4 regions of the Streptomyces sp. NPDC044044 genome follow, and region 1 is predicted to be linked to each of the others. Evidence: riboswitches for the same ligand, from Rfam matches in the RefSeq annotation. Region 1 holds a riboswitch; each other region holds the start of a gene.
What was found. Region 1 has a riboswitch for cobalamin ahead of AC07AG_RS00800 (CoA-acylating methylmalonate-semialdehyde dehydrogenase). Riboswitches for the same ligand answer to the same signal wherever they lie in the genome.
Positions count from the first base shown of each region.

Region 2: linked by a shared signal. The riboswitch ahead of AC07AG_RS18550 (CbtB domain-containing protein) and the one ahead of AC07AG_RS00800 (CoA-acylating methylmalonate-semialdehyde dehydrogenase) in region 1 are both predicted to bind cobalamin.
Region 3: linked by a shared signal. The riboswitch ahead of AC07AG_RS14010 (ribonucleoside-diphosphate reductase subunit alpha) and the one ahead of AC07AG_RS00800 (CoA-acylating methylmalonate-semialdehyde dehydrogenase) in region 1 are both predicted to bind cobalamin.
Region 4: linked by a shared signal. The riboswitch ahead of cobN (cobaltochelatase subunit CobN) and the one ahead of AC07AG_RS00800 (CoA-acylating methylmalonate-semialdehyde dehydrogenase) in region 1 are both predicted to bind cobalamin.

Region 1 covers NZ_JBWKFG010000001.1:174,908-181,989, forward strand. The annotation lists gene aceA (isocitrate lyase) at 1-1,157, opposite strand, end outside; gene AC07AG_RS00795 (short-chain fatty acyl-CoA regulator family protein) at 1,570-2,988, shown strand; cobalamin riboswitch at 3,090-3,260, shown strand; gene AC07AG_RS00800 (CoA-acylating methylmalonate-semialdehyde dehydrogenase) at 3,504-5,003, shown strand; gene AC07AG_RS00805 (acyl-CoA dehydrogenase family protein) at 5,009-6,157, shown strand; gene AC07AG_RS00810 (enoyl-CoA hydratase/isomerase family protein) at 6,154-7,082, shown strand, end outside.
Region 2 covers NZ_JBWKFG010000004.1:654,319-661,400, forward strand. The annotation lists gene AC07AG_RS18540 (glycoside hydrolase family 6 protein) at 35-1,069, opposite strand; gene AC07AG_RS18545 (ANTAR domain-containing protein) at 1,231-1,986, shown strand; cobalamin riboswitch at 2,322-2,443, shown strand; gene AC07AG_RS18550 (CbtB domain-containing protein) at 2,475-2,696, shown strand; gene AC07AG_RS18555 (CbtA family protein) at 2,717-3,553, shown strand; gene AC07AG_RS18560 (class F sortase) at 3,534-4,211, opposite strand; gene AC07AG_RS18565 (hypothetical protein) at 4,227-4,766, opposite strand; gene AC07AG_RS18570 (HAD-IIA family hydrolase) at 4,844-5,623, opposite strand; gene AC07AG_RS18575 (alkaline phosphatase family protein) at 5,705-7,082, opposite strand, start outside.
Region 3 covers NZ_JBWKFG010000003.1:679,050-686,131, reverse strand. The annotation lists gene AC07AG_RS14020 (DUF3311 domain-containing protein) at 1-237, shown strand, start outside; gene mctP (monocarboxylate uptake permease MctP) at 234-1,883, shown strand; cobalamin riboswitch at 2,012-2,135, shown strand; gene AC07AG_RS14010 (ribonucleoside-diphosphate reductase subunit alpha) at 2,271-4,679, shown strand; gene AC07AG_RS14005 (ribonucleotide-diphosphate reductase subunit beta) at 4,679-5,701, shown strand; gene AC07AG_RS14000 (helix-turn-helix domain-containing protein) at 5,948-6,964, shown strand; gene AC07AG_RS13995 (bifunctional albaflavenone monooxygenase/terpene synthase) at 6,918-7,082, opposite strand, start outside.
Region 4 covers NZ_JBWKFG010000001.1:681,872-688,953, forward strand. The annotation lists gene cobG (precorrin-3B synthase) at 39-1,346, opposite strand; cobalamin riboswitch at 1,395-1,546, shown strand; gene cobN (cobaltochelatase subunit CobN) at 1,616-5,212, shown strand; gene AC07AG_RS03250 (YceI family protein) at 5,321-5,980, opposite strand; gene AC07AG_RS03255 (DUF6131 family protein) at 6,280-6,435, shown strand; gene AC07AG_RS03260 (FUSC family protein) at 6,576-7,082, shown strand, end outside.

The DNA.
Region 1 (7,082 bases):
GCCTGCGCGGCGAACTCCCGCTCCTGGAGGTCGACATAGGCGGTCATGCCGTGCTCGGCGTAGCCGCGGGCCAGGTCGAACATGCCGTGGTTGAGGGAGTGGAAGCCGGCCAGGGTGATGAACTGGAAGCGGTAGCCCATGGCGCCCAGCTCGCGCTGGAACTTGGCGATCTGGTCGTCGTCCAGGGCGGCACGCCAGTTGAAGGAGGGCGAGCAGTTGTAGGCGAGCATCTGGTCGGGGTGCTCGGCGTGGATGGCCTCGGCGAACTCACGGGCCTGCGCGAGGTCAGGGGTGCCGGTCTCGACCCAGATGAGGTCCGCGTACGGGGCGTAGGCGAGGCCGCGGGCGATGACGGGCGCCATGCCGTTGTGCACCCGGTAGAAGCCCTCGGCGGTGCGCTCGCCCGTGACGAACCGCGCGTCGCGCTCGTCGACGTCGCTGGTCAGCAGGTTCGCCGCGAGGGCGTCGGTGCGGGCCACGATCAGCGTCGGCACATCGGCGATGTCGGCGGCCAGGCGGGCCGCGTTGAGGGTGCGGATGTGCTGGCCGGTGGGCACGAGCACCTTTCCGCTCAGGTGACCGCACTTCTTCTCGGAGGCCAGCTGGTCCTCGTAGTGGATGCCGGCGGCGCCCGCGGCGATCATCGCCTTGGTCAGCTCGAAGGCGTTAAGGGGTCCGCCGAAGCCCGCCTCGGCGTCGGCGACGATCGGCGCGAGCCAGTCGGTGGTGTCCTCGCCGCCCTCGGCGGTGGCGATCTGGTCGGCGCGCAGCAGCGCGTTGTTGATCCGACGGACCACCTGCGGCACCGAGTTGGCCGGGTAGAGCGACTGATCGGGGTAGGTGTGTCCGGCCTGGTTGGCGTCGGCGGCCACCTGCCAGCCGGACAGGTAGATCGCCTGCAGACCGGCCTTGACCTGCTGGACCGCCTGGCCGCCGGTCAGCGCGCCGAGCGCGTGGATGTAGTCCTGCTCGTGCAGCTGGCGCCACAACCGCTCGGCGCCGCGCCGGGCGAGGGTGTGCTCCTCGCGGACGCTGCCGGAGAGCCTGACCACGTCATCGGCGGTGTAGGTGCGCTCGATCCCGTTCCAGCGGGCGTCGGTCGCCCACCGCTGAGCAAGCTCCTGGGCCGTTGCCGTCGTCGTCCCTGCCTGTGCCATGACCGTCTCCTGGGAACTCGTGAACTGGGGGAATCGTGAACTGGTGAACTGGTGAACTGGGGAACTCGTGAACTGTGCGAAGCTCTGGCACTCAGTGCCGGGAAGATCCCGGGTGCGGCCCGTCGGCTCCGTGCTGAGCAATCCGAGCAATGTCGCCGAGCCGGGCGGAAGGGTCGGGATCACCGACGTCAGGGCATTGAGTCGTACCCGTTTCCGATCCGCCCGACGGAGTCCGGCGGGCCGCGGTACGACTCTGACACCGGCACTCAGTGCCATCAAGCAGGGAAAGATGCCAAGTTCTGCGCATCTTTCTCCGCCGTTCTGCCAATCTTGTTAAGCCCGCAGACCTCGTCCGCGTGGCTACCATCACGGGCAGTGCCGACGATCGTGACCGGACGGGCAGGAGCCACGGGTGAGCAAGACGTACGCGGGAGCGCGGCTGCGACGGCTGCGGGAGGAGCGCCGCATGAGCCAGGCCGACCTGGCTCGTGCCCTGGCCATCTCGCCGAGCTATCTGAACCAGATGGAACACGACTCCCGGCCGCTGACCGTGCCCGTGCTGCTGCGGCTCACGGAGGCGTTCGGCGTCGACCCGGGCTTCTTCTCCGCGCGTGACACCAGCCGTCTGGTGGCCGACCTGCGGGACGCCCTCACCGGAGAGGTCTCGGCGGGCCGGGTGTCCGCGTCCGACCTCTCGGACCTGGCATCGCGCATGCCCGCCGTGGCGACGGTCCTGGTGGACCTCGGCCGCCGGAACCAGCACCTGACCGAACAGCTCTCCGAGGCCGCGGAGGGGCGCGGTCCGGCAGCGGCGGCACAGCCCCGTTCCGCGCACGAGGAGATCCGCGAGTTCTTCTACCGGCGCCAGAACTACCTGCACGACATCGATCTCGCCGCCGAACAGTTCGCCGCCGAGATCGGTGTGCGCCCCGGCGAGGTCGTGCGCGCCCTGTCCGCGCGCCTCGCCGAGCGCCATGGGGTGCGCCTGGCCGCGGACGCCGACCGACTTCTGCACCACTACGACCCGACGGCCCGGGTTCTGCACCTCTCCAACCGGCTGCGCCCCGGCCAGCAGGCGTTCCGGATGGCCACCCAGCTCGCGCTCCTGGAGTACGCGGACGAGGTCTCCGCCCTCGCATCGGAGGACTTCGGCCAGGAGACCGCGGCCTGGCCGCTTGCCCGCATCGGGATCGCCAACTACTTCGCGGCCGCGCTGATCCTGCCCTACCGCCGCTTCCACGCGGCCGCGGAGGATTTCCGCTACGACATCGAGCGGCTGACCGACCACTTCGGCCTCGGCTACGAGACGATCTGCCACCGGCTCAGCACCCTGCAGCGCTCCCGGCTGCGCGGCGTGCCCTTCTCCTTCGTCCGGGTCGACCGGGCGGGCAACATGTCGAAGCGTCAGTCCGCCACCGCGTTCCACTTCTCCCGCGCGGGCGGCACCTGCCCGCTGTGGAACGTGTACGAGGCGTTCGCCGCGCCGGGCCGCATCCACGTCCAGGTCGCCTCCATGCCGGACGGCCAGCGTTTCCTGTGGACCGCACGTGCGGTCACCCGGCACCGCGGCGGCTGGGGCGAGCCCGGCAAGACGTTCGCCATCGGCCTCGGCTGCGAGATCCGGCACGCCGCACGGCTCGTCTACTCCGACGGCCTCGACCTCGACAGCGCCTCGTCCGCCGTGCCCATCGGCATGGGCTGCCGCCTGTGCGAGCGCACCGACTGCCCCCAGCGGGCGGTTCCCCCGCTGGACCGGCGCCTCGCGATCGACGAGAACAGCAGCACCTTCGTGCCCTACCCCGTGGCCGGGGAGTCGGCGCGCGTCGACTGAAGGGTGGGCCGCGCTGAGGGCCGCACCGATTGCCGTGCCGAGGGGCGGGCCGAGTGGGTGAGCCTAGGGGGGTGGACTTACTAGGACGTCCAACTATATGTTCGTGGCACAAGGTCCGCGGTGCAGGGAAGCCGGTGTGAATCCGGCACGGTCCCGCCACTGTGACCGGGGAGTGTGCTGTCATCCACACGCCACTGGCGAGGTCTGCCGGGAAGGCGGGCGGCGCGCGCAGATCCGGGAGTCAGGATACCGGCCGCGGAATGTTCCGTGTTGTCCACGAGGATGGAGCAGACACGCATGGCACCGGTCCGTACCCACGACCCTGGTGATCCGGCGGAGCGCACTCGACTCGGCACGCGCTCATAGGACTTCGCGGCCCCGGGCGGTCCCGATCCACGCCTGACGGTCCCGACGTCCGCTGTCCCGCGGCTCGCACCGGCAGCGCACCCACCCGTGCGCCCCGCCGGCGGCTCGCCGTGCCGTCCCCGGATCTCACCTGACGAGAGCAGGCACCCATGGTCCGTGAACTCACCCACTTCATCGGCGGCAAGCACACCGCCGGCACGTCGGGCCTCTTCGGCGACGTGTACGACCCCAACACCGGCACCGTCCAGGCCCGCGTACCGCTCGCGGGCCGCGCCGACACCGAGACGGCGATCGCCGACGCGGTCACCGCCCAGCGGGAGTGGGGCAGTTGGAACCCGCAGCGGCGCGCCCGCGTCCTGCTGCGCTTCCTCCAGCTCGTCGATGCGGAACGCGACTCCCTGGCCCGGATGCTGTCCGCCGAGCACGGCAAGACCGTGGCCGACGCGCACGGCGACCTCCAACGCGGCCTGGAAGTAGTGGAGTTCGCCGCGGGGATCCCCCATCTGCTCAAGGGCGAGTTCACTGACAACGCGGGCACCGGGATCGACGTGCACTCGCTGCGTTCCCCGATCGGCGTGGTCGCAGGCATCACCCCGTTCAACTTCCCCGCGATGATCCCGCTGTGGAAGGCCGCGCCCGCTCTCGCCTGCGGCAACGCGTTCATCCTGAAGCCGTCCGAACGCGACCCGTCCGTGCCCCTGCGCCTTGCCGAACTGTTCCTTGAGGCCGGTCTGCCGCCCGGTGTCCTGAACGTCGTCAACGGCGGCAAGGAGGCAGTCGACACCCTCCTGGAGGACCCCCGGGTCGGCGCGCTCGGCTTCGTCGGCTCCACACCGATCGCCGCGCACATCTACGCCACCGCCGCCGCGCACGGAAAGCGCGCCCAGTGCTTCGGCGGTGCCAAGAACCACATGATCGTCATGCCGGACGCCGACCTCGACCAGGCCGTCGACGCGCTCATCGGCGCCGGATACGGCTCGGCGGGCGAACGCTGCATGGCCATCTCGGTGGCCGTGCCGGTCGGCGCGGAGACCGCCGACCGGCTGGTCGCCGCGCTCAAGGAACGCATCGGCACGCTCCGCATCGGCCGCAGCGACGACCCCGAAGCCGACTTCGGCCCGCTGGTGAGCAGGGACGCACTCGACCGGGTCCGTCGCTACGTGGACATCGGCGTCAACGAAGGCGCCGAACTCGTCGTCGACGGGCGGCAATTCACCCTGGCGGACCACGAGAACGGCTTCTTCGCGGGCGCGTCGCTCTTCGACCGGGTAAGTCCCCGGATGCGGGTCTACCGCGAGGAGATCTTCGGCCCCGTCCTGTGCGTCGTACGGGCCGCCGACTACGAGCAGGCCCTGCGCCTGCCCAGCGAGCACCCGTACGGAAACGGGGTCGCGATCTTCACCAGGGACGGCGACACCGCCCGCGACTTCACCCGCCGGGTCGACACCGGAATGGTCGGCGTCAACGTCCCCATTCCGGTCCCCGTCGCCTACCACACCTTCGGGGGCTGGAAGCGCTCCGGCTTCGGCGACCTCAACCAGCACGGCCCGGACGCCATCCGCTTCTACACCCGCACCAAGACCGTCACCTCGCGCTGGCCCTCAGGGGCCAGGGAAGGCGCGAGCTTCACCCTGCCCACCATGGGATGAGCGCCATGACCACCACCTCGCTCACACAGGACCAGCAGGCCCTCGTCGAGACCACGCTCGACTTCGCCGAGGATCATCTGGCCCCCCGCGCCGTGCAGTGGGACCAGGACAAGCACTTCCCCCTCGACGTACTGCGCAAGGCGGCCGGGCTCGGGCTCGGCGGCGTGTACGTACGGGAGGACGCGGGCGGCAGCGGTCTGACCCGGGCCGACGGTGTCCTCGTCTTCGAGGCGCTCGCCTCCGGCTGCCCGTCCATCGCGGGCTACCTCTCCATCCACAACATGGTCGCCTGGATGATCGACACCTACGGCGACCAGGAGCAACGGGCGCGGTGGCTGCCCCGCCTGTGCTCCATGGACGATCTCGGCAGCTACTGCCTCACGGAACCGGGCGCCGGATCGGATGCCGGTTCCCTGCGCACCCGGGCCGTTCGCGACGGCGACGACTACGTCCTGAGCGGGGTCAAGCAGTTCATCTCCGGTGCGGGAGCCGCGCAGGTGTACGTCGTCATGGCGCGCACCGACGGCGAAGGGCCCCGTGGGATCTCCGCGTTCGTCGTCGAACGAGACGATCCCGGGCTCTCGTTCGGCCCCAACGAGAAGAAGATGGGCTGGAACGCCCAGCCCACCCGGCAGGTGATCCTGGACGGCGTGCGACTGCCGGCCGACCGGCTCATCGGCCCCGCAGGCGACGGCTTCCGCATCGCCATGAGCGGCCTGAACGGCGGCAGGCTCGGCATCGCCGCCTGCTCCCTGGGTGGCGCCCGCAGCGCCCTCAACAAGAGCCTGTCGTACCTCGCCGACCGGGAGGCCTTCGGCGCCCGGCTCCTCGACGCGCAGGGCCTGCAGTTCCGCCTCGCCGACATGGCGACCGAACTCGCCGCCGCCCGCGCCCTGGTCCACCAGGCCGCCCAGGCCCTTGACCGCAGGGACCCACAGGCGCCGCAGCTGTGCGCGATGGCCAAACGCTTCGCCACCGACACCGGCTACTCCGTCGCCGATCGCGCCCTTCAACTCCACGGAGGCTACGGCTACTTGAACGAGTACGGCATCGAGAAGATCGTCCGCGACCTCCGCGTCCACCAGATCCTGGAAGGAACCAACGAGATCATGCGCGTCATCGTGGCCCGAGGCCTGACGGAGGCGCAGCGGTGACCGCGGCCGAGGACTTCGTCCTGCTCCGTACCGAGGGCCGCGCGGCCCACCTCACGCTCAACCGGCCCCAGGCCCTCAACGCCCTCACCCACGCCATGGTGCGGCGCATCGACGAGGCGCTCACCGCCTGGGAGAACGACCCGGACGTACAGACCGTGATCATCCAAGGCGCGGGCGGGCGCGGTCTGTGCGCGGGCGGCGACATCCGCTCCATCTACGAGGACGCGCGCGCCGGGACGACCGCCTCCGCCGACTTCTGGCGCGACGAGTACCGGCTCAACGCCCGCATCGCCCGCTACCCCAAGCCGTACGTCGCCCTGATGGACGGGATCGTGATGGGCGGCGGCGTCGGCGTCTCCGCGCACGGCGACGTCCGCATCGTCACCGAGCGCTCCCGCATCGCCATGCCGGAGACCGGCATCGGCTTCGTGCCCGATGTGGGCGGCACCTATCTGCTGGCCCTCGCGCCCGGTGAACTCGGCACCCATCTGGCGCTCACCGGCGCACGGATCGGCGCGGGCGACGCCCTGCTGTGCGGGCTCGCCGACCATTTCGTGCCCAGCGAGTACCTGCCCCGGCTGCTCGACGACCTCGCCACGCAACCGGTGTGGGACGCGCTCCAGCACTACGTGCGCCAGGTGCCGCCCGGCGAGGCGGCCGGTCATCGCTCCTGGATCGACGACTGCTACGCCGCCGACACGGTGGAGGAGATCCTCGCCCGGCTGCGCGGCCATGGAACGCGCGCCGCCGCGGAGGCGGCCGACACCCTCGCCGCCAAGTCGCCCACCGCCCTGAAAGTGACGCTCGCCGCACTGCGCCGAGCGCGGCGGCTCGGCCCGTTGGAGCGCGTCCTGGAGCAGGAGTACCGGATCTCCTGCGCCGCGCTCACCTCGCACGACCTGGCCGAGGGGATCCGAGCCCAGGT
Region 2 (7,082 bases), on a different contig from region 1:
TGCTCGCGCCGTTCCCCGCGACCCTGACGGGACGCTACTTGGCGCCCTCCGCCAGCTTCAGCGCGTACTCGGGCCACCAGGCCCCCGCCTTGGGGCCACCCCGACACGTGCCGTCGGACTCACCGGGCCGCTTGACCCAGAGGTAGGCGTCGACGAGCGGGTCACCGGTCTTGGTGGTGGGCGCCTCGCCCAGCGCGCGGCCCGGCGGGTTGCACCAGGTGTCCTTGCCCTTGGTGTACGCGCCGTTGCCGTTGCGCGCGGTGTCGATGACGAACGGCTTGTTGCCGATCTTCGCCGACAGCTTCTTGCCGAACTCCGTGCTGGCCTCGGTCGTCTGGAAGTTCGAGACGTTCACCGAGAAGCCGTCGGCCTGCTCGACGCCCGACCACTTCAGGGGCTCCCAGAGCGAGTCGGGGTTCTTCCAGCCCGCGTTGCCCGCGTCCAGGTACACCTTGGTGTTCTTCAGGGACTTGAGCTTCTCGATGGCGCCCTTGAGGAGGTCGTACCGCTCCTCGTGAAACTCCTCCGGCGTGCAGTTGTCGACCATGTGGAGCACCGCGTCCGGCTCCAGGATGACCGTGGCGTTGCGGTCACCGATGCCCTTCGCCACCTGGTCGATGAAGGTGCGGTAGGCGTTGCCGTCGGCCGCGCCGCCGCCCGAGTACTGGCCGCAGTCGCGGTGCGGGATGTTGTAGAGGACCAACAGGGCGTCCCGGTCGGCCTTCTGCGCGGCCTCGGTGAAGCCGCGCGCCTGGTCCTCCGCGTTCTCCGGGATGATCCACTCCGCGACGGGCTGTTCGGCGATCTTGCGGATCAGCTCGGCGTCGTCCTTCTTGCCGTCCTTCTCGTACGTGGCGACCTGCTTGGCCGCGTTCCCGTCCGGGTTGACCCAGTACGGGTCGGTGCCCTTCGGCTGTTGCTCGACCGGGTTCCCCGACGACTCCTCGTTGCCCGAACCGTCATCGGAGGAGCACCCCGACAGCAGCAGCGCAGCCCCCGCAAACGCCGCCACAGCCTTCACCCCCCGGGCCGCGATCCGATGACCGCGGCCGTGGCCTTTGTGGTACATCCACTCCCCCTTGGGTGCACTGTCCGATTCTCAATCCTGACATACGCACTCCCGGCTCACGAGGCCCGCCCGTCCGCTGCGGAGAGCTGTTGGATACCTGTTACAGCCCCGCGCCCGGGGGTAGGCGCAGTGCGCGGGGTGGCGCTCATGGGGAGGAGATCATGCGGGATCACGCCTCTGAACTACGGCTGGCCGAAGTCCTGGTGGAGACCACCAACACGCTGGACGACGACTTCGACCCGGAGCGCTACCTGAGCCGGGTGGCAGGACACTGCGTGGAGCTGCTCGACGCCACCGCCGCCGGAGTCATCTTCGACGGCAACGGCACGCCGGGGGTGGCCGCCGGAGGGCATCCCCGGGACCTGGCGCTCGACCTGCTCGGGGCCCAACAGGGCGGTGGGCCCTGCGTGGAGAGCCTCGGCACGGGCGTCGCGGTGCCGCCCGTGCGGCTCACGGCGGACGAACCCGCCGACCGCTGGCCGGAGTTCACGGCGCTGGCCCGCCGCCGCGGCATCGGGATGACCTACGCGGTTCCGCTGCGGCAGCGCGAGACGCTGCTCGGCGCGCTGAACATCTTCGTGCCGGAGAACCCCCGGACCCGCCACGCCGAGGGGGAGTTGCGTCTGGCGCAGGCGATCGCCGACGCCGCCGCGGTCGGTCTGCACAATCACCGCGCCTACACGGCGTACCGGGTCCTCGCCACACAGCTCCAGGGCGCCCTGACCAGCCGTATACGCATTGAACAGGCCAAGGGCATACTCGCCGAACGCTGGCACACGGGCGTCGACGAGGCCTTCGACGCCCTGCGGCGGTACGCGCGCAGAGAACGGCTGGTCATGGAGGTGGTGGCCACCGAGGTGATCAAGGGATCGCTCGACGACACCGCGCTGCGCGGCAGTTGGTCCGAACCTTCCTGACGGCCGTCCCGAGAACCAACATCACCTGCGATGATCACAGAGAGGAAGCGGATCACGACTTGGCGTCAATCCACCCCTAGGCTGCAGCGCTCATCCGTTCTAGAGTCGTCACAACGGCCCAAGCCCCCGGCCTGATCGTCCATCCCGCACATGCGGGGTTGGCCACCGAACCTCCCGCGCCGGCGCCGGGTTACTCCCGCAGCTCGTGCGCGCGCGGTCGAGGACCAGCCCGGTCGACGGCTCCGGGGGGAGCGGGCCGCCGACCGGGCCGGGTTGTCCTGATACAGGTTCCATTGACAGCATCCATGACCAACTGGGACTCTCCGGGCGACAAGTCCATACATCGAGGCGATGGTTGACAGGAACCCGGTGCGATTCCGGGGCGGGCCCGCCACTGTGACCGGACGCCCGCCTGGCGTGCGGAAGTCAGGAACTGAGCCGTCGTACTCCTGCTTCGGGGCGTGGAAACCCCAGAGGAGGCCTTCGACATGTCACTGCACACCGCGGCATCGGGCACCGAGAGCACGGCGGTCCAGGCCGCCACGGTCCACACCCGCGACTGGCTCATCGCATCGGCCGCGGTCCTCATCGCGCTGATCGCGCTCTACGCGGTCTTCTTCGACAACGGCTCGCTGATCTCCGCGACCGGCAGCTACCTCCACGAGTTCGCCCACGACGGCAGGCACCTCTTCGGTGCCCCGTGCCACTGACCGGGGACGGACACGGCGCCATGCCAACCCCTGCGTCCTCTCCCCCGTCCTCATCCGTCCTGCCCCTGCTCGGCCGGGGTCTGGTGGCGGGAGGCGCGGCGGGCCTCGCGGCCGGTCTCTTCTCCCTGCTCCTCGCCGAGCCGCTGATGGACCGGGCGATCCGCGCCGAGGAGAAGCGCGCGGCGGCCGAGGAACACGCGCACGGCGCCGCTCAGGCCGCACAGCACCACGAGGAGCTGTTCACGCGCTCCACCCAGCACGCGGGGCTCGTGCTCTCCGCGGTCGTCGCCGGTCTGGCCATCGGCGTCCTCTTCGCCGTTGCGTACGCCCTGGTGCACCGCCGCGACCCGCACGCGGCCCCGTGGCCGCGGGCCCTCGCCTTCGCGGGAGCCGCGTTCCTCGCCGTCTCCCTGCTGCCCGGTCTGCGCTACCCGGCGAACCCGCCGGGCGTCGGCGACTCGGGCACGGTCGGCGAGCGCCAGGCGCTGTGGCTGGCCTCCCTCGCGATCGGCGTCCTCGGCATGTTCCTGGCCCGGCAGGTGTACGTACGCCTGGCGGCCAGATCCGTACCGGTGCGGCAGATCGCGGCGGCCCTCACGACGGTCGCCGTCCTCGCCGCGCTCTTCCTGCTCCCGGACAACCCCGACCCGGTCCCGGTGGACGCGACGCTCCTGTGGGACTTCCGCGTCCTCTCGGTCGCCTCGCACGCCCTGTTGTGGGCCGTGTTCGCGGCCGTCTTCGGAGGCCTTGGCCTGCGGGCCGTCCGGGAAGGGGCCGCCAGGGGTGCCACCGTGGGCGCGAGCGCGGCGGGAGTGCCCTCGCGCCCCGGCGCCACCCCTACGGCCCCACCCCGGTGAGGTAGGCGGACACCACCACGTTCGCGGAGTACGTCTTGCTCGCCCGGTCGAACGTGCCGCCGCACGTGATCAGGCGGAGTTCGGCGCGGCCCTCCTCGTGGGGGCCGTACGCCTTCTTCGCGTCGAAGCGGTCCCGGCTGAGGACCTGGACGTCGTCCACGGTGAACTCCGCGACCGAGCCGTCGTCGCGGGCCACCCGGATCTTCTCGCCCGGCCGCATGGCGCTGAGGTCGTAGAAGACCGCGGGGCGCGTCTCGGTGTCGACGTGGCCCACGAACAGGGAGGTGCCCGCGGCGCCGGGGCGCGTGCCGCCGCCGTACCAGCCGACGGAGCCCGCCTCCTCGAACGGCGGCGGATCGATGGCGCCGTCCTGGTCGAGCCCGCGGACGACCACGGGTGCCCGCACCTTCAGCGAGGGGACATCCACGCGCTGCGGCCTGGCGGCGCCCAACGGCTTGTGCGCGTCCGGGAGTTCGACACCGAACGGCCGGCCCACCGCGGCGACGTCACCGGTCGTGGGCTCCGAGACACCGCCGCGTACGTCGGTGATCTCGCTGCCCCACAGCCAGAGCCCCACGAGCAGCAGCGCCCAGGCGACCCCGGTGAGGAATCGCCCGTGCCCGGCCGGCTGCCCCGCCGGCTTCTCATGGCCCGACACGTCGGCCGCCACCCGTCACTCGGAGCGACGCCGGCGGACGGTGCGGAACGCCACGGCCACGGCCGCCACCCCGGCGAGCACCAGGCCGATGACCGCGTGCCGGGTGCCGGGCCCCGCCTCCTGGGCGTGCGCGGCAAGCTGCGCGGTGCCGCCGCCGCCCGCGCGGACCGGCGAGACGGGCTCCTGCTGGTGCCGGCCGACCTGCACGGTGCCCACGCCCTGGTGGGGGTGGCCGTCGCAGATGACGGTCACGTCGTACGAACCCTCGACGCCGTCCCGGATCGTGGCGGAGCCGTTCAGCGAGTACTTGTCGCCGTCCCTGCCGGTGAGCTTCGCGTCCCCCGTGAACGCGCCGGACCCGGCGGACCCGGTCGTCCCGTCACAGCCCGAGACGCTGATCTCCACCTTGGCCCCGGGGTCCGCGCTGGACGGGGTGACCGTGGCATGCACTTTGCCCTCGTCATGGGCGAGCGCGGGCGTGGTGACGACGACGGGGAGCGCGGCGAGGACAGCCGCCCCGGCTATGCCACGCAGGGTGAGTGTTCCTCTACGCATCGTGAACCTCCTGTTTCGAGGTTCACGCGCGCCGCCGTCCCACGCCTCCCGTGTGCGGCAAACGGGTGGCGCGCGCGTCAGACCCGGTCGACGAGATCGGCGATGGAGTCCACGACGTTCGAGGGCCGGAACGGGTGCTGATCGATGTCCTTGCGGGAGGTCAGACCGGTGAGGACCAGGAAGGTCTCCATCCCGGCCTCGAGACCGGCGAGGACGTCCGTGTCCATGCGGTCGCCGATCATGGCGCTGGTCTCCGAGTGCGCGCCGATGGCGTTCAGGCCCGTGCGCATCATCAAGGGGTTCGGCTTGCCCGCGAAGTAGGGGTTGCGCCCGGTGGCCTTGGTGATCAGCGCGGCGACGGCCCCGGTCGCGGGCAGGGGTCCCTCCGTGGAGGGCCCGGTCTCGTCCGGGTTCGTGCAGATGAAGCGGGCCCCGCCGTTGATGAGGCGTACGGCCTTGGTCATGGCCTCGAAGGAGTACGTACGGGTCTCGCCGAGCACCACGTAGTCCGGGTCGTGGTCCGTCAGGACGTACCCGATGTCGTGCAGGGCGGTGGTGAGCCCCGCCTCGCCGATGACGTACGCCGTGCCGCCGGGCCGCTGGTCGTCCAGGAACTTCGCGGTGGCGAGCGCCGAGGTCCAGATGTTCTCCACGGGCACTTCGAGACCCATGCGGTTCAGGCGGGCCTGGAGGTCGCGCGCGGTGTAGATCGAGTTGTTCGTCAGGACCAGGAAGGGCTTCCCGGACTCCCGGAGCCTCTTGATGAAGGCGTCGGCGCCGGGGATCGGAACACCCTCGTGGATGAGTACGCCGTCCATGTCGGTGAGCCACGATTCGATGGGCTTGCGCTCTGCCATGGGGTGCACTCCTGCGGTCTCCGTTGAGCAACGTAGCTGGGGGGCGCCGGGACAGCTCTGTGCCGACGCCCCACAGCCTAATCAGGAAGCGGTGATCGTGACCCCGTCGATCACCCAGTACCAGTTGTTGCCGCCGGTGTACCGGAAGCGGACCTGCGCCTTCTTGGCTCCCGCGGGCACCTGGAGGGCGATGTTCTCGACGACGGAAGGGGTGTCCGCGGTGTACGTCTTCACCGCGACCGGGGCCCCGCCGTCGTACGAGACGAGCACCTCGCCCTTCTGGGGGGCCTCCTGGCGGTAGTACGTCGTGTACGTGAGGGTGGCCCGTGCGCCGCCCCGCACCTCGTACGACGGGCTGACCAGCGTCGAGTCGAAGGTTCCGGAGAAGGTCTTGTCGGTCCACTCGTCGCCGTCCGCGACCGCGAAGACGTTCCGGGCGCGGATGTTGAGTTCGCGCTGCTGGTCGCGCTCGGCCTTCGTCCAGAACTCGTCGGTGGTGAAGGACCAGCCGCGCCACTCGGTGATGCCGCCCGTGCCCATCTTCGCGTTGTCGACGCTCCAGCCGCCCGGCGGTGTGTGCGTGAAGCCGATGACGCCGGAGCCGATGCCGGTCTCGTCGACGGGTCCGGTCAGCTTCGGGCGCAGGGCGTCGAACGCGTCCGGCTTCGGCTGCTGGACCGGGCGGCCGTCCAGACCCCAGGCCGGGTCGATCGCGATGCCGAGGTGGGCGAGCGCGCTCGCGGCGATGTCGGGCATGCGGACGTCGTGGCGGACCGAACCCGCCGTGACCGTGCCGCCGGTGGCGATCATGAAGGTCTGGCGCTCGGCCCAGCTGGAGCCGCCGTGGCCGCCGGGGTCGGTGTGCCCGTGGTCGGCGGTGATCATGATGAGCCAGTCCTCGGAGCCGTACGTGGCGCGGGACTTGACCGCGGCGACGATCTGTCCGACCTGGGCGTCGGCGCCGTGGATCGCGTCGAGATAGGCCTGGCTCGCGGCGCCGCTGTCGTGGCCCGCGTGGTCGATGTTGTCGAGCTGGACGAAGACCGCGTCGGGGTTGCCGCTCTTGACCTCGGCGACGGCGCGGGTGGTGGTCCCCGCGTCGTACTCGGCGCCGGGCGTGGAGACCCGGGTGTCGACCTTCGCGGAGAAGATGATGTCGGTGATCGGCGCCCAGGACGAGACGGCGTACGTCCGCAGGTTCGGCTTCGCGGCCTCGATCCGGGTCATGAAGTCCGGGTACGCGGCGAGGTCGTGGCCGGTGAACTCGTTGTTCACGACCTTGTGCTTGTCGGGCCAGACGCCCGTGATGAGCGTCGACCAGCCGGGGCCCGACGAGGTGGGCGCGAGCGGGTTGGCGTAGATGCTGCTCGGCGCGGTCAGGCCGGCGCTCATCAGACCCTTGAGCGCGGGCGCGTCGGCGTCCTTGACTCTGCTGAGCAGGGCGCCGTCCAGGCCGATC
Region 3 (7,082 bases), on a different contig from region 1:
ATCACGCCGGTCCGCGTGGTCGTTGCCCTCTGTCTCGTCGCGCCGTTCGTGGCGATGCTCTGGGTGAGCTCCTACGCGAAGGTCGAACCGACCTTCATCGGCATCCCGTTCTTCTACTGGTACCAGATGCTGTGGGTGCTCATATCCACCGCTCTCACCATGATCGCGTACAAACTGTGGCAGCGTGACCAGCGCGCCCGCAAGGCCGAGCAGGCCCAGGGGGGTGCGACCCGATGAACGAGCTCGCAGCGGACACGGGCGGCGTCAACGGCATAGCCCTCGCCGTCTTCATCTTCTTCTTCGCCGCCGTCACGGCGATGGGCTTCCTGGCCGCGCGCTGGCGCAAGGCCGAGACCGAGAGCCTGGACGAATGGGGCCTGGGAGGCCGCTCGTTCGGCACCTGGGTCACGTGGTTCCTGCTCGGCGGCGACCTCTACACGGCGTACACCTTCGTGGCCGTCCCCGCGGCGATCTACGCGGCGGGCGCGGCCGGCTTCTTCGCGGTGCCGTACACGATCCTCGTCTACCCGCTGATCTTCACCTTCCTGCCGCGCCTGTGGTCCGTCTCGCACAAGCACGGATACGTGACCACCTCGGACTTCGTGCGCGGCCGCTTCGGCTCCAAGGGGCTCTCGCTGGCCGTCGCGGTCACCGGCATCCTCGCCACGATGCCGTACATCGCGCTCCAGCTCGTCGGCATCCAGGCCGTGCTCGACGTCATGGGCGTCGGCGGCGGCCCCGACACGAACTGGTTCATCAAGGACCTGCCGCTCCTGATCGCGTTCGCGGTGCTCGCCGCGTACACGTACTCGTCGGGTCTGCGCGCCCCCGCGCTGATCGCGTTCGTGAAGGACGGCCTGATCTACCTCGTCATCGCCGTCGCGATCATCTACATCCCGATCAAGCTCGGCGGCTTCGACGAGATCTTCCAGGCGGCGAACGACAAGTTCTCGTCGGCGAACGAGGCGGCGGGCAAGCCCGTCGCGGGCCTCGCGCCGGGCCATGCCGGGCAGTGGACCTACGCCACGCTCGCGCTCGGCTCCGCGCTCGCGCTGTTCATGTACCCGCACTCGATCACGGCGACGCTCTCCTCCAAGAGCCGCAACGTGATCCGCCGCAACACCACGATCCTGCCGCTCTACTCGCTGATGCTGGGCCTGCTCGCGCTGCTCGGCTTCATGGCGATCGCGGCCGGGGTCAAGGTGGAGAACGGCCAGCTGGCGATCCCGCAGCTGTTCGAGACGATGTTCCCGGACTGGTTCACCGGCGTCGCGTTCGCGGCGATCGGCATCGGCGCGCTCGTGCCGGCCGCCATCATGTCCATCGCGGCCGCGAACCTCTTCACCAGGAACATCTACAAGGACTTCATCAGGCCGGACGCGACACCGGCCCAGGAGACCAAGGTCTCCAAGCTGGTCTCGCTGCTCGTGAAGGTCGGCGCGCTCGCCTTCGTCCTCACCATGGACAAGACGGTCGCGATCAACTTCCAGCTCCTGGGCGGCATCTGGATCCTGCAGACCATGCCCGCGCTCGTCGGCGGCCTGTTCACGCGGTGGTTCCACCGCTGGGCGCTGCTCGCGGGCTGGGCGGTCGGCATGGTCTACGGCACGGTCGCCGCGTACGGCGTCGCGTCGCCGACGCAGAAGCACTTCGGCGGCTCGTCCGACGAGATTCCGGGCATCGGCGAGATCGGCTACATCGGCCTCACGGCGTTCGTCCTGAACGTGGTGGTCACCGTGGTCATGACCTTCGTCCTGCGCGCCATGAAGGCCCCTGACGGCATCGACGAGACCTCTCCCGGGGACTACACCGCGGACGCGGGCGACCCGGGCGTCGTGGAGGAGCTGCCGCCGGCCACGGCCGGGGCGCCGAGCGGGCACTGAGCCTCTCCCCCACACCGATCAGTACCCCAGGCGGGCCGCCGGAGGAATCCGGCGGCCCGCGCTTGTGTGTGTGGTACGCGGCGCCGACACAAGATGTGGGGCTGCTTCTCAGAGCCAGCACAAGATGTATGCTCGTGCTCGCTGTCGCCGCAGGGGAATCCGGTGCAAGTCCGGAACTGTCCCGCAACGGTGTATGAGTACGCATTTGTCGTGCTCACGAGTCCGAAGACCTGTCGACAGTGCGCCCGTTCCGACCGGTCCGGGTGCCAACGACGTCCGGGCCTCGTGGAATGGGCTGGTGGACGCGGAGCACAGCCCTGCCCTGGGCGCGCCCGTGCGTCACCCTCCCCTCCCCAAGGCTCTGAGCCGAGCGAGGGAGTGCTCCACGTGACCATCGCGCCAGCCGAACCTGCGTCAGCGCAGACCACCGACGGTCAGCAGACCGCCGACGGCCCAGGAACCGCGCTGCTGCGTACCCTGACCGAACTCACCGCCGACCTGCCCGACGCCGACCCCGGCCGCGTCGCCGCCGCTGCGCTGCGCGGGCGTTCGGCCAGGGCGGACCTCGCGGAGCTGCGGGAGCTCGCGACCGAGGCCGCCGCCGGTCTCATCTCCGAGGACCCGACGTACTCGCAGCTCGCGGCCAGGCTGCTCAGCCTCAGCATCCGTGACGAGGCCGCTTCGCAGGGCGTGCACTCCTTCTCCGACTCGGTCGCCGTGGGGCACCGCGAGGGCCTGATCGCGGACCGCACCGCCGCGTTCGTCGTCGACCACGCGGAGCACCTCGACGGTCTCGTGGAGGCGGCCCTTCAGGACGGCGCCGACTTCCGCTTCGGCTACTTCGGCCTGCGCACCCTGCACAGCCGGTACCTCCTTCGCCACCCGATCACCCGGCACGTCGTCGAGACCCCGCAGCACTTCATGCTGCGCGTCGCGAGCGGCCTGGCCGAGGACAACAGCGCGCGCTCGGTGGACGAAGTCGCCTCCCTGTACCGCCTGATGAGCCGCCTGGACTACCTGCCGTCCTCGCCGACGCTCTTCAACTCCGGCACCCGCCACCCGCAGATGTCCTCCTGCTACCTCCTCGACTCCCCGCTGGACGAGCTGGACTCCATCTACGACCGCTACCACCAGGTGGCGCGCCTCTCCAAGCACGCGGGCGGCATCGGCCTCTCGTACTCCCGCATCCGCGCCCGCGGTTCGCTGATCCGCGGCACGAACGGCCACTCCAACGGCATCGTGCCGTTCCTGAAGACCCTGGACGCCTCCGTCGCCGCCGTGAACCAGGGCGGCCGGCGCAAGGGCGCGGCCGCGGTCTACCTGGAGACCTGGCACTCCGACATCGAGGAGTTCCTGGAGCTGCGCGACAACACGGGTGAGGACCAGCGGCGCACGCACAACCTCAACCTCGCGCACTGGATCCCGGACGAGTTCATGCGCCGGGTCGCCGCGAGCCAGGACTGGTCGCTGTTCTCGCCGGCCGACGTGCCCGAGCTCGTCGACCTGTGGGGCGACGAGTTCGACGCCGCCTACCGCAAGGCCGAGGCCGCCGGGCTCGCCCGCAAGACCATCCCCGCCCGTGACCTCTACGGCCGCATGATGCGCACCCTCGCGCAGACCGGCAACGGCTGGATGACGTTCAAGGACGCCGCCAACCGCACCGCCAACCAGACGGCGGAGCCCGGCCACACGGTCCACTCCTCCAACCTCTGCACGGAGATCCTGGAGGTGACGGACGACGGGGAGACGGCCGTCTGCAACCTCGGTTCGGTGAACCTCGGCGCCTTCGTGGACACGGCCGCCGGTGACATCGACTGGGAGCGGCTCGACGAGACCGTCCGCACCGCCGTCACGTTCCTCGACCGCGTCGTCGACATCAACTTCTACCCGACCGAGCAGGCCGGGCGCTCCAACGCCAGGTGGCGTCCGGTGGGCCTGGGCGCGATGGGTCTGCAGGACGTCTTCTTCCAGCTGAAGCTGCCCTTCGACTCGCCCGCGGCGCGCGCCCTCTCGACGCGCATCGCCGAGCGGATCATGCTCGCCGCGTACGAGGCGTCCGCCGACCTCGCCGAGCGCAACGGCCCGCTTCCCGCCTGGGAGAAGACCCGCACCGCGCGCGGCGTCCTGCACCCCGACCACTACGGCGTCGAGCTGACCTGGCCGGAGCGCTGGGCCTCGCTGCGGGAACGTATCGCCGTGACCGGCATGCGCAACTCGCTGCTTCTCGCCATCGCGCCGACCGCCACGATCGCGTCCATCGCGGGTGTGTACGAGTGCATCGAGCCGCAGGTCTCCAACCTCTTCAAGCGCGAGACGCTGAGCGGTGAATTCCTCCAGGTCAACGCCTACTTGGTGCAGGAGCTCAAGCGGCTCGGCGTCTGGGACGCGCAGACCCGTGAGGCGCTGCGCGAGGCCAACGGCTCGGTGCAGGGCTTCAGCTGGATCCCCGCCGAGGTGCGCGACCTCTACCGCACCGCGTGGGAGATCCCGCAGCGCGGCCTGATCGACATGGCCGCCGCGCGCACGCCGTTCCTGGACCAGGCGCAGTCCCTGAACCTGTTCCTGGAGACGCCGACCATCGGCAAGCTCTCCTCGATGTACGCGTACGCCTGGCAGCAGGGCCTGAAAACCACGTACTACCTGCGCTCGCGCCCCGCGACCCGGATCGCCCGCGCCGCGGCCGGCCGCACCGAGGCCGCCGAGCCCACCCCCGCCCCCGTCCCCGCGCAGGTCTCGGCCGAAGACGCCGTCGCCTGCTCCCTGGAAAACCCCGAGTCCTGCGAGGCCTGCCAGTAATGTCCAGCACCACCAACGCCGAGAAGAACCTCCTCGACCCGGGCTTCGAGCTGACCCTGCGTCCCATGCGCTACCCGGACTTCTACGAGCGCTACCGGGACGCGATCAAGAACACCTGGACCGTCGAGGAGGTCGACCTCCACTCGGACGTCGCCGACCTCGCCAAGCTCTCGCCCGGCGAGCAGCACATGATCGGCCGTCTGGTCGCGTTCTTCGCGACCGGCGACTCGATCGTCTCCAACAACCTCGTGCTCACGCTCTACAAGCACATCAACTCCCCCGAGGCGCGGCTCTACTTGAGCCGCCAGCTCTTCGAGGAGGCCGTGCACGTCCAGTTCTATCTGACGCTGCTCGACACCTATCTGCCCGACCCGGAGGACCGCGCGGCGGCCTTCGACGCGGTCGAGGAGATCCCCTCCATCCGCGAGAAGGCCGAGTTCTGCTTCCGGTGGATGGACTCGGTCGAGAAGATGGACCGCCTGGAGAGCAAGGCCGACCGGCGCCGCTTCCTGCTGAACCTGATCTGCTTCGCCGCGTGCATCGAGGGGCTCTTCTTCTACGGTGCCTTCGCGTACGTCTACTGGTTCCGCTCGCGCGGTCTGCTGCACGGCCTCGCCACCGGCACGAACTGGGTCTTCCGCGACGAGACGATGCACATGAGCTTCGCCTTCGACGTCGTCGACACCGTCCGCAAGGAGGAGCCCGAGCTCTTCGACGACGCGCTGCAGACGCAGGTCACGGACATGCTCAAGGAGGCCGTCGAGGCCGAGCTGCAGTTCGCGCGCGACCTGTGCGGTGAGGGCCTGCCCGGCATGAACACCGACTCCATGCGCGAGTACCTGCAGTGCGTCGCCGACCAGCGGCTCCAGCGACTGGGCTTCGCGCCGGTCTACGGCTCGTCAAACCCGTTCTCGTTCATGGAGCTCCAGGGTGTCCAGGAGCTGACCAACTTCTTCGAGCGGCGTCCTTCGGCCTACCAGGTCGCGGTCGAGGGTTCGGTCTCCTTCGACGACGAGTTCTAGCCCTGCCGGTCCGTCGGAGCTGCGCGAGGAGGCGTCCGCCGCCTCGCGCAGCTCGCGGTCGATCCTGCGGTCGTGGACGTACCCGACGAGCGAGGGTGCGGCCAGCAGGAGGAGGACGGTCAGGACGGTCGCGTAATCCAGGAATGCGTTCATGTCCTCACTGTCCTGCGCGCAGGACGGTGGCGTCAGTGGCAGGACTGCCACACACCATCGACTTACTGCCAGTCCTGCGGCACACTGGCGGACATGCTGAAGGCAGACACTCTGAAGAACGTGGCCGCCGTGCTGCTCGACGGCGTGAATCCCTTCGAACTCGGCGTCGTCTGCGAGGTGTTCGGCCTCGACCGGAGCGACGAGGGCCTTCCCGTGTACGACTTCGCGGTGGTCGCCGGTGAGAGCGGCCCCCTGAGCAATCACGCGGGGTTCTCCATCACCACTCCGTACGGCATCGACCGGCTCGAAGAGGCCGATCTCATCGCCGTGCCCGCGGGCCAGTCGTTCGTGGACCGCGACTACCCCGAGGATCTGCTCGCCGCCCTGCGCCGCGCGGTGGACCGCGGGGCCCGCGTCCTGTCCGTCTGCTCCGGTGTCTTCGTGCTCGGCGCCGCGGGACTGCTCGACGGCCGCCGCTGCGCCGTGCACTGGCAGCACGCCACGGAGCTCGCGGTGCGCTATCCACGCGCCCGCGTCGAGCCCGACGTCCTGTACGTGGACGAGAGCCCGGTGATCACATCGGCGGGCACCGCCGCCGGCATAGACGCCTGTCTGCACATCGTGCGCCAGGCACACGGCACCGAGGTCGCCAACGCCATCGCCCGGCGCATGGTCGTACCGCCCCATCGCGACGGCGGCCAGGCCCAGTTCGTCGCGCGCCCGCTGCCGCGCACGGCGTGCGACACCGTGGGCGGGGTGCTCGCCTGGATGGAGCGCCATCTGGACACCGACATCACCGTCGAGAAGCTCGCCGAGCGCGCACACATGTCGCCGCGCACCTTCGCGCGCCGCTTCCAGCAGGAGACCGGCACCACGCCCTACCGCTGGCTCCTGCGCCAACGGGTGCTTCTGGCGCAGGAGTTGCTGGAAGGGTCGGACGAGACGGTGGACGCCATCGCCGGGCGTGCCGGTTTCGGCAACGCCGCGGCGATGCGTCACCAGTTCCTGCGGGCGCTCGGCACCACGCCGAACGCCTACCGCCGCACGTTCCGCGGCCCCGCCGTCAGCGCCTCTCGACCCGAAGGACGAGCTTCTTCGGCTGCAGCGTGATGCCGATCTTCGTGTCGGCGTCGGTCTCCGGGACCGGCGCCAGGTGCCACTTCGGGGCCACCGTCGCCAGGATGATGGCGAGTTCGGCCAGACTGAAGTGGTCGCCCGGACACTTGCG
Region 4 (7,082 bases), 510 kb from region 1:
GTCGGGTGTTGCTGGGTTGATCATGTGTTCATGTGTGGTCAGCGGCGGTACGCGGCCACGGCGGCGGCGAGTGCGCCCGGACTGCCGGGGACGGTCGCCGGCGTGTCCCGTTTCTCGCCGCGTACGCGGGAGATCTGATGTCCGTCGGGAGTGGCGACGACGTCGATCCACTCCCCGTGCGGATGTCCGCACCGGCGTTCGCACCCGGACCAGTAGATGGGCAGCGCCCCGACGGGGCCCGACGCGGCCTTCGCCGTGGCGCGTACGTCGTCCAGAGCCTTGGCGCAGCCGGGCCTGCCGATGCAGGCCCCCACTCCGGTCCAGGGCGATTCGGGTCCGGTGACGAGACCGCTGGCCCCCAGTTCCTCCAGGAGTTGCGGGGCCCGTGTCCGCTCGACTTCCGGCAGGACGACTCCGCGCCAAGGGGTCAGCCGCAGCTCGCCGCTGCCGTGACGGCGGGCGGTGTCCGTCAGGGTCAGCCACTGGGGGGCGCTGACGGATCCCAGGGGCAGGCCGAGGGAGAGCGCGACCGTCCGGTGCGGGCCGGACACGACGCCGAGGGCGGGACCGCCCGCATCCTGGGGGAGGGGCGCGGTGGTGAGGGTGGCGCCGAGCCCGGCCTGTCGCAGGCGGTGCAGGACCGCGTCGATGAGCGGGGCGATGCCGCCGGGCAGATCGGTCACCCGCCAGGCGCTCGCGTCGGGCGCCTGCTCCAGGAAGGTCTGCGCCGCGATGAGCGCGGCCCGCGGCGCCTGCGCGGACGCGATCAGGACGGCGTCGTGCGCCGGGCCGATCCGCAGCAGCGCCTGGTCCCCGCCCCGCGCCGTCAGGGTCACGTCGCCGCCGAGCGCCGCCACGTCCCCGCGGCCGTCGTCGAGGGCGAAAAGGAACCGGCCGGACAGGTCGGCGGCCCGGTCGCAGGCGCACAGCAGCTCGTCCAGGGCGGAAAGCCACGGGCGGATGTCCGCCTCGCCCCGGCCGTCGAGTCCCGCGAGCGGTGAGGCCACGACATTGCGTACCCGCTCATGGCGTTCGGAGGGCAAAAGTCCCGATTCGCCCAGCAGGTAAGCCAGTTCACCGCCGCAGTCCGCGGGCAGCCCGCGCAACTGCACATTGCCGCGCGATGTGAGATGCAACTCCCCATCTCCCAGCCGCTCCGCCGCGTCCCGCAGCACGTCGGCCTGCCCCGCGCTCAGCACACCGCCCGGGATGCGGACGCGGGCCAGCGCCCCGTCGTCCGCCCGGTGAAGGCGCAGCGTCCCGGGGCAGGCGTCACCGCGGCCGCGGGCAGACTCGTCTCCCGAGAGCGCGGGCGAGGGGACCGATGGGGGCATGGCGGCGAGCATACCGACCCATCGCAGCAGGTCCGCCTGCCCCCCGGTAGTTGATCGGCCCTTAGTATTCCTGGTGACGGGCCAGCCGGCCCGTCGTCGCCACAGACGGCGACAAGGGGAGGAAGCCCGGTGAGATTCCGGCGCGGTCCCGCCACTGTGAACCCGGTGCGCATGCCGGGTGAGTCAGGAACTCCCTTCCCCGAGCTCTCGTCCGCTCGAGCAGGGGAGACGCCATCGACACCACCCGGGGCGTGGACACCCCGAGGAAGGCCCGACGCCGCATGATCCTGCTCCTGTCGACGTCCGACACCGACCTGCTCAGCGCCCGCGCCGCCGCCGGCCCGGTCGACTACCGCTTCGCGAACCCCTCACGGCTCCCGCTCGAGGACCTTCCGCAGCTCCTGGACGGCGCCGATCTGGTCGTCGTACGCCTCCTCGGCGGCGTGCGCGCCTGGCAGGAGGGTCTCGACCAAGTCGTGGCGACCGGACGCCCCGTGGTCGTCCTCACCGGCGAACAGGCCCCCGACGCCCAGCTGATGGCCGCGTCGACCGTGCCCATCGGCATCGCCGCCGAGGCCCACGCCTACCTGGCCCACGGCGGCCCCGACAACCTGGAGCAGCTGGCCCGGTTCCTCTCGGACACCGTCCTGCTCACCGGCCACGGCTTCGAACCACCCGCCCCCGCGCCCTCGTGGGGCCCGCTGGAGCGCACCGCCCGTCAGGTCGAGGGACCGACCGTCGCGGTGCTCTACTACCGCGCCCACCACATGAGCGGCAACACCGCCTTCGTCGAGAGCCTGTGCCGCGCGGTCGAGGACGCCGGAGCGCGCCCGCTGCCGCTGTACGTCGCCTCGCTGCGTACCCCCGAGCCCGAACTCATCGACGAGCTGCGCGCCGCCGACGCGATCGTGACCACGGTCCTCGCGGCGGGCGGCACCCGGCCCGCCGAAGCGTCGGCGGGCGGCGACGACGAGTCCTGGGACGCCGGAGCCCTCAGCGGCCTCGATGTCCCCATCCTCCAGGCGCTGTGCCTCACCAGCTCGCGCACCGACTGGGAGGACAATGACGAGGGCGTGTCGCCGCTCGATGCCGCCAGCCAGATCGCGGTCCCCGAGTTCGACGGCCGCCTGATCACGGTGCCGTTCTCCTTCAAGGAGATCGACGAGGACGGTCTGCCCGCGTACGTGGCCGACGCCGAGCGCGCGGCCCGCGTGGCCGGCATCGCCGTGCGGCACGCGCGTCTTCGCCACATCCCGGCCGCCGACAAGCGCATCGCGCTGGTCCTGTCCGCCTACCCGACCAAGCACTCGCGGATCGGCAACGCGGTCGGCCTCGACACCCCCGCGAGCGCCGTCGCCCTGCTGCGCCGACTCCGCGAAGAGGGCTACGACTTCGGTACGGAGGAAGTGCCCGGCCTGGCCTCCGGCGACGGCGACGAGCTGATCTACGCCCTGATCGAGGCGGGCGGCCACGACCAGGAGTGGCTCACCGAGGAGCAGCTGGCCCGCAACCCCGTCCGCATCCCGGCGGCCGACTACCGCCGCTGGTACGCCACGCTCCCCGCCGAGCTGCGCGAGTCCGTGGAGCAGCACTGGGGCCCGGCCCCCGGCGAGATGTTCGTGGACCGGTCGAGCAACCCGGAGGGCGACATCGTCCTGGCCGCCCTGCGCCGCGGCAACCTGCTCATCCTCATCCAGCCGCCGCGCGGCTTCGGCGAGAACCCGATCGCGATCTACCACGACCCCGATCTGCCGCCCTCGCACCACTACTTGGCCGCCTACCGCTGGATCGCCGCATCCGCCGACGACAACGGCTTCGGCGCCGACGCGATGATCCACCTGGGCAAGCACGGCAACCTCGAATGGCTGCCCGGCAAGAACGCGGGCCTGTCCGCCGCCTGCGGCCCCGACGCGGCCCTGGGCGATCTGCCCCTGATCTACCCGTTCCTGGTCAACGACCCGGGGGAGGGGACGCAGGCCAAGCGGCGCGTCCACGCCACCCTCGTGGACCATCTCGTACCGCCGATGGCCCGTGCCGACAGCTACGGCGACATCGCCCGCCTCGAACAACTCCTGGACGAGCACGCCCAGATCGCCTCGATGGACCCGGCGAAGCTGCCGGCGATCCGCGCCCAGATCTGGACCCTGATCCAGGCCGCCAAGCTCGACCACGACCTGGGGCTCGAAGACCGACCCGAGGACGAGGGCTTCGACGAGTTCATCATGCATCTCGACGGCTGGCTCTGTGAGATCAAGGACGTCCAGATCCGCGACGGCCTGCACGTCCTGGGCGGCGCCCCGGCCGGTGCCGACCGCGTCAACCTGGTCCTCGCGATCCTGCGTGCCCGTCAGATCTGGGGCGGTACGGCGTCGCTTCCCGGCCTGCGCGAGGCGCTTGGCCTCGACGAGTCGGCGGCCACCCGCACCGCCGCCGACGAGGTCGAGGAGAAGGCCCGCGCCCTGGTCCAGGCGATGGACGACGCCGACTGGGCCCTGGATGCCGTGGCGCGGGTGGCCGACGGGCACCCGCAGTCCGTCGCCGACATCCTCGGCTTCGCCGCCCGCGAGGTCGTACCGCGTCTCGCCGCCACGACCGACGAACTGGACCACGCCGTCCACGCGTTGAAGGGCGGCTTCGTCCCCGCGGGACCCTCGGGCTCCCCGCTGCGCGGCCTGGTCAACGTCCTGCCGACCGGCCGCAACTTCTACTCGGTCGACCCCAAGGCGGTGCCGTCCCGCCTCGCCTGGGAGACCGGACAGGCCCTGGCCGACTCGCTCCTTGAGCGCTACCGCACCGACAACGGCGACTGGCCGACCTCGGTGGGCCTCTCCCTGTGGGGTACGAGCGCGATGCGCACCGCAGGTGACGACGTCGCCGAAGCGCTCGCCCTCCTCGGCGTCCGCCCGGTCTGGGACGACGCGTCGCGCCGTGTCACGGGCCTGGAGGCCATCCCCGCCGATGAGTTGGGCCGTCCGCGCATCGACGTCACGCTGCGCATCAGCGGTTTCTTCCGCGACGCCTTCCCGCACACCATCGGCCTCCTGGACGACGCGGTGCGCCTCGCCGCCTCGCTGGAGGAGCCCGACGACGCGAACTTCGTCCGCGCCCATGCCCAGGCCGACCTGGCGGTGCACGGCGACGAACGCCGCGCCACCACCCGCATCTTCGGCTCACGCCCCGGCACCTACGGCGCGGGTCTGCTCCAGCTCATCGACTCCCGCGACTGGCGCACCGACGCCGACCTCGCCGAGGTCTACACGGTGTGGGGCGGCTACGCCTACGGCCGTGAACTCGACGGACGTCCGGCGCGCGAGGAGATGGAAACGGCGTACAAGCGCATCGAGGTCGCGGCGAAGAACACCGACACCCGCGAACACGACATCGCCGACTCGGACGACTACTTCCAGTACCACGGCGGCATGGTGGCCACGGTCCGCGCGCTGAAGGGCAGCGCCCCGGAGGCGTACATCGGCGACTCCACACGTCCTGAGACGGTCCGCACCCGCACCCTGGTCGAGGAGACGTCCCGCGTCTTCCGCGCCCGCGTGGTCAACCCCAAGTGGATCGAGGCGATGCGCCGCCACGGCTACAAGGGCGCCTTCGAGCTCGCCGCCACGGTCGACTACCTCTTCGGGTACGACGCCACGACGGGCGTGGTCGCCGACTGGATGTACGACAAGCTCACCGAGACGTACGTCCTGGACCCGACCAACCGTGAATTCCTCCAGCAGGCCAACCCCTGGGCCCTGCACGGCATCGCCGAGCGTCTCCTGGAGGCCGAGTCCCGCGGCATGTGGGCCAAGCCGGACCCCGCGGTGCTGGAGGCCCTGCGCCAGGCGTACCTGGAGACGGAAGGCAACCTGGAGGGCGAGGACTGAGGACCGGCCTCGCGGCCGACGGACGAAAGGGAGGGCCCCATCCCGGTGTCGGGATGGGGCCCTCCCTTCGTGGTGTGCGGGCCGTCGCCGAGCACGACGGCCGGGGCACTACGCCATGGGCGTGGCCCTGATCGCGGAGATGTCGAACTGCAGCCGGACCTTCTCGCTCACCATGGAGCCACCCGTCTCCAGGCGCTGGTTGTAGACCAGACCCCAGTCCGTGCGGTCGATGGTGGTGGTGCCGTCGAAGCCTGCTCTCTCGAAGCCGAACGGGTCCACGACCGAACCGAGATAGTCGAGCTGCAGCTCGACGGGGCGTGCCACGCCCCGGATGGTCAGGTCGCCCGCCATGCGGAAGGTCTCCCCGCCCTCGTGGACCGTGGAGGTGCTGCGGAACGACATCTCCGGGTGACGGCGCGCGTCGAAGAAGTCGGCGCCTATGAGGTGGGAGTCCCGCTGTTCCACACCCGTGTCGACGCTGGCGATCCGGATGACGATCTCGGCCCGCGACTCGGAGGGCCGAGCGCCGTCGAAGTACAGCGTGCTGTCGTAGTCAGCGAAGGCACCTCGCACCGTCGTGACCATCGCGTGCCGCACGGAGAACCCGATGCGACTGTGCGGGCGGTCGATGGTCCACTGCCCGGTCAGCGCACGGAGCGCGGGGTCGAGCGCGGCACCGGCGGCCGCGGCCGCGGAAAAGGGCGAACCGGTGCCGGCGGACGGCGTCGGTTCGAGGGTCGCGGTCTGGCGACGGCTGAAGATACCCATGATGTCGTCGTCTCCTTGAATTTGATCACTCCGTGTTATCACGCAGTCGACAGGCACCGCTCAGCAAGATGGGAGGTCTCGTCCGGGTTCCATGCTGCTGACTGCAAAGATGCACAAGATCGGCACGGATGTGGATGCACGGTTGGGTGGCTCCGCGTCACGCACGGTCACAATTGCGGCTGCGGTGCACGCACGCGTCGGCGGAAATGAGGCGGCCGTCGCGATTAGTTCCGTCCCTGGGGACGCAATCGGCATTTAAAGGCGCATACTTGAAATAATTCTGAGGTTCGGAGGGCGCAATGATCGCACTCGGTATCATCCTTCTCGTCATCGGTCTCTTGGCCGGAATCTCCATCCTGTGGACCATTGGCGTCGTCCTCGTCGTCATCGGTGCGGTCCTGTGGATTCTCGGTGCTGTCGGCCACGCGGTGGGCGGGCGAAAGCACTATTGGTAGGCGGTAGGCGTTTCCACGGCAGCGGAAACGGAATCCTCGCGTAGGCCGGATTCATCTCACGCCCCGAAGTCCGCATGCGGCCGACCCCGCCGGGTAGCAGGCTGAGCTCGATGACCTGCTGAACGGAACGGAGTCGGTGCATGGCCGGCGAAGGCGGAGGGCAGCGGCCGCGTGCCGTGGCCCAGGGGTGGTTCGACCGTGTGCGGCGATGGTGCAGGCGGGCCCGGGAGATGCCGGGCTACGAGCGCCACACCCTGCTCCTCGTCCTCAAGAGCACGCTGGCCGCGACCCTGGCCTGGGTGGTCTCCTACTACCTGCTCGACGCGCCGTCCCCGGCGTTCGCGCCGTTCTCCGCGGTGCTGATCATGCAGGTGACGGTGTATCAGTCCGTGCTGCAATCGCTTCGCTACCTGGCTGCGGTGGCGGCCGGCGTGGTCATGGTGGCCGCCCTGGGTTTCCTCGGCGGCCCCGACCTGCTGACATTCGCGCTGGTCGCGCTGGTGGGTCTGTCCATCGGACGCTGGCCCGCGCTCGGCGCGCAAGGATCGCAGGTCGCCACCGCGGCGTTCTTCGCCTTCTCCACCTACGCCGCCGCCACGTCCGCCACCGAGAAGGTCAGCCAGCTCGCGCAGATCCTCCTGCTGGTC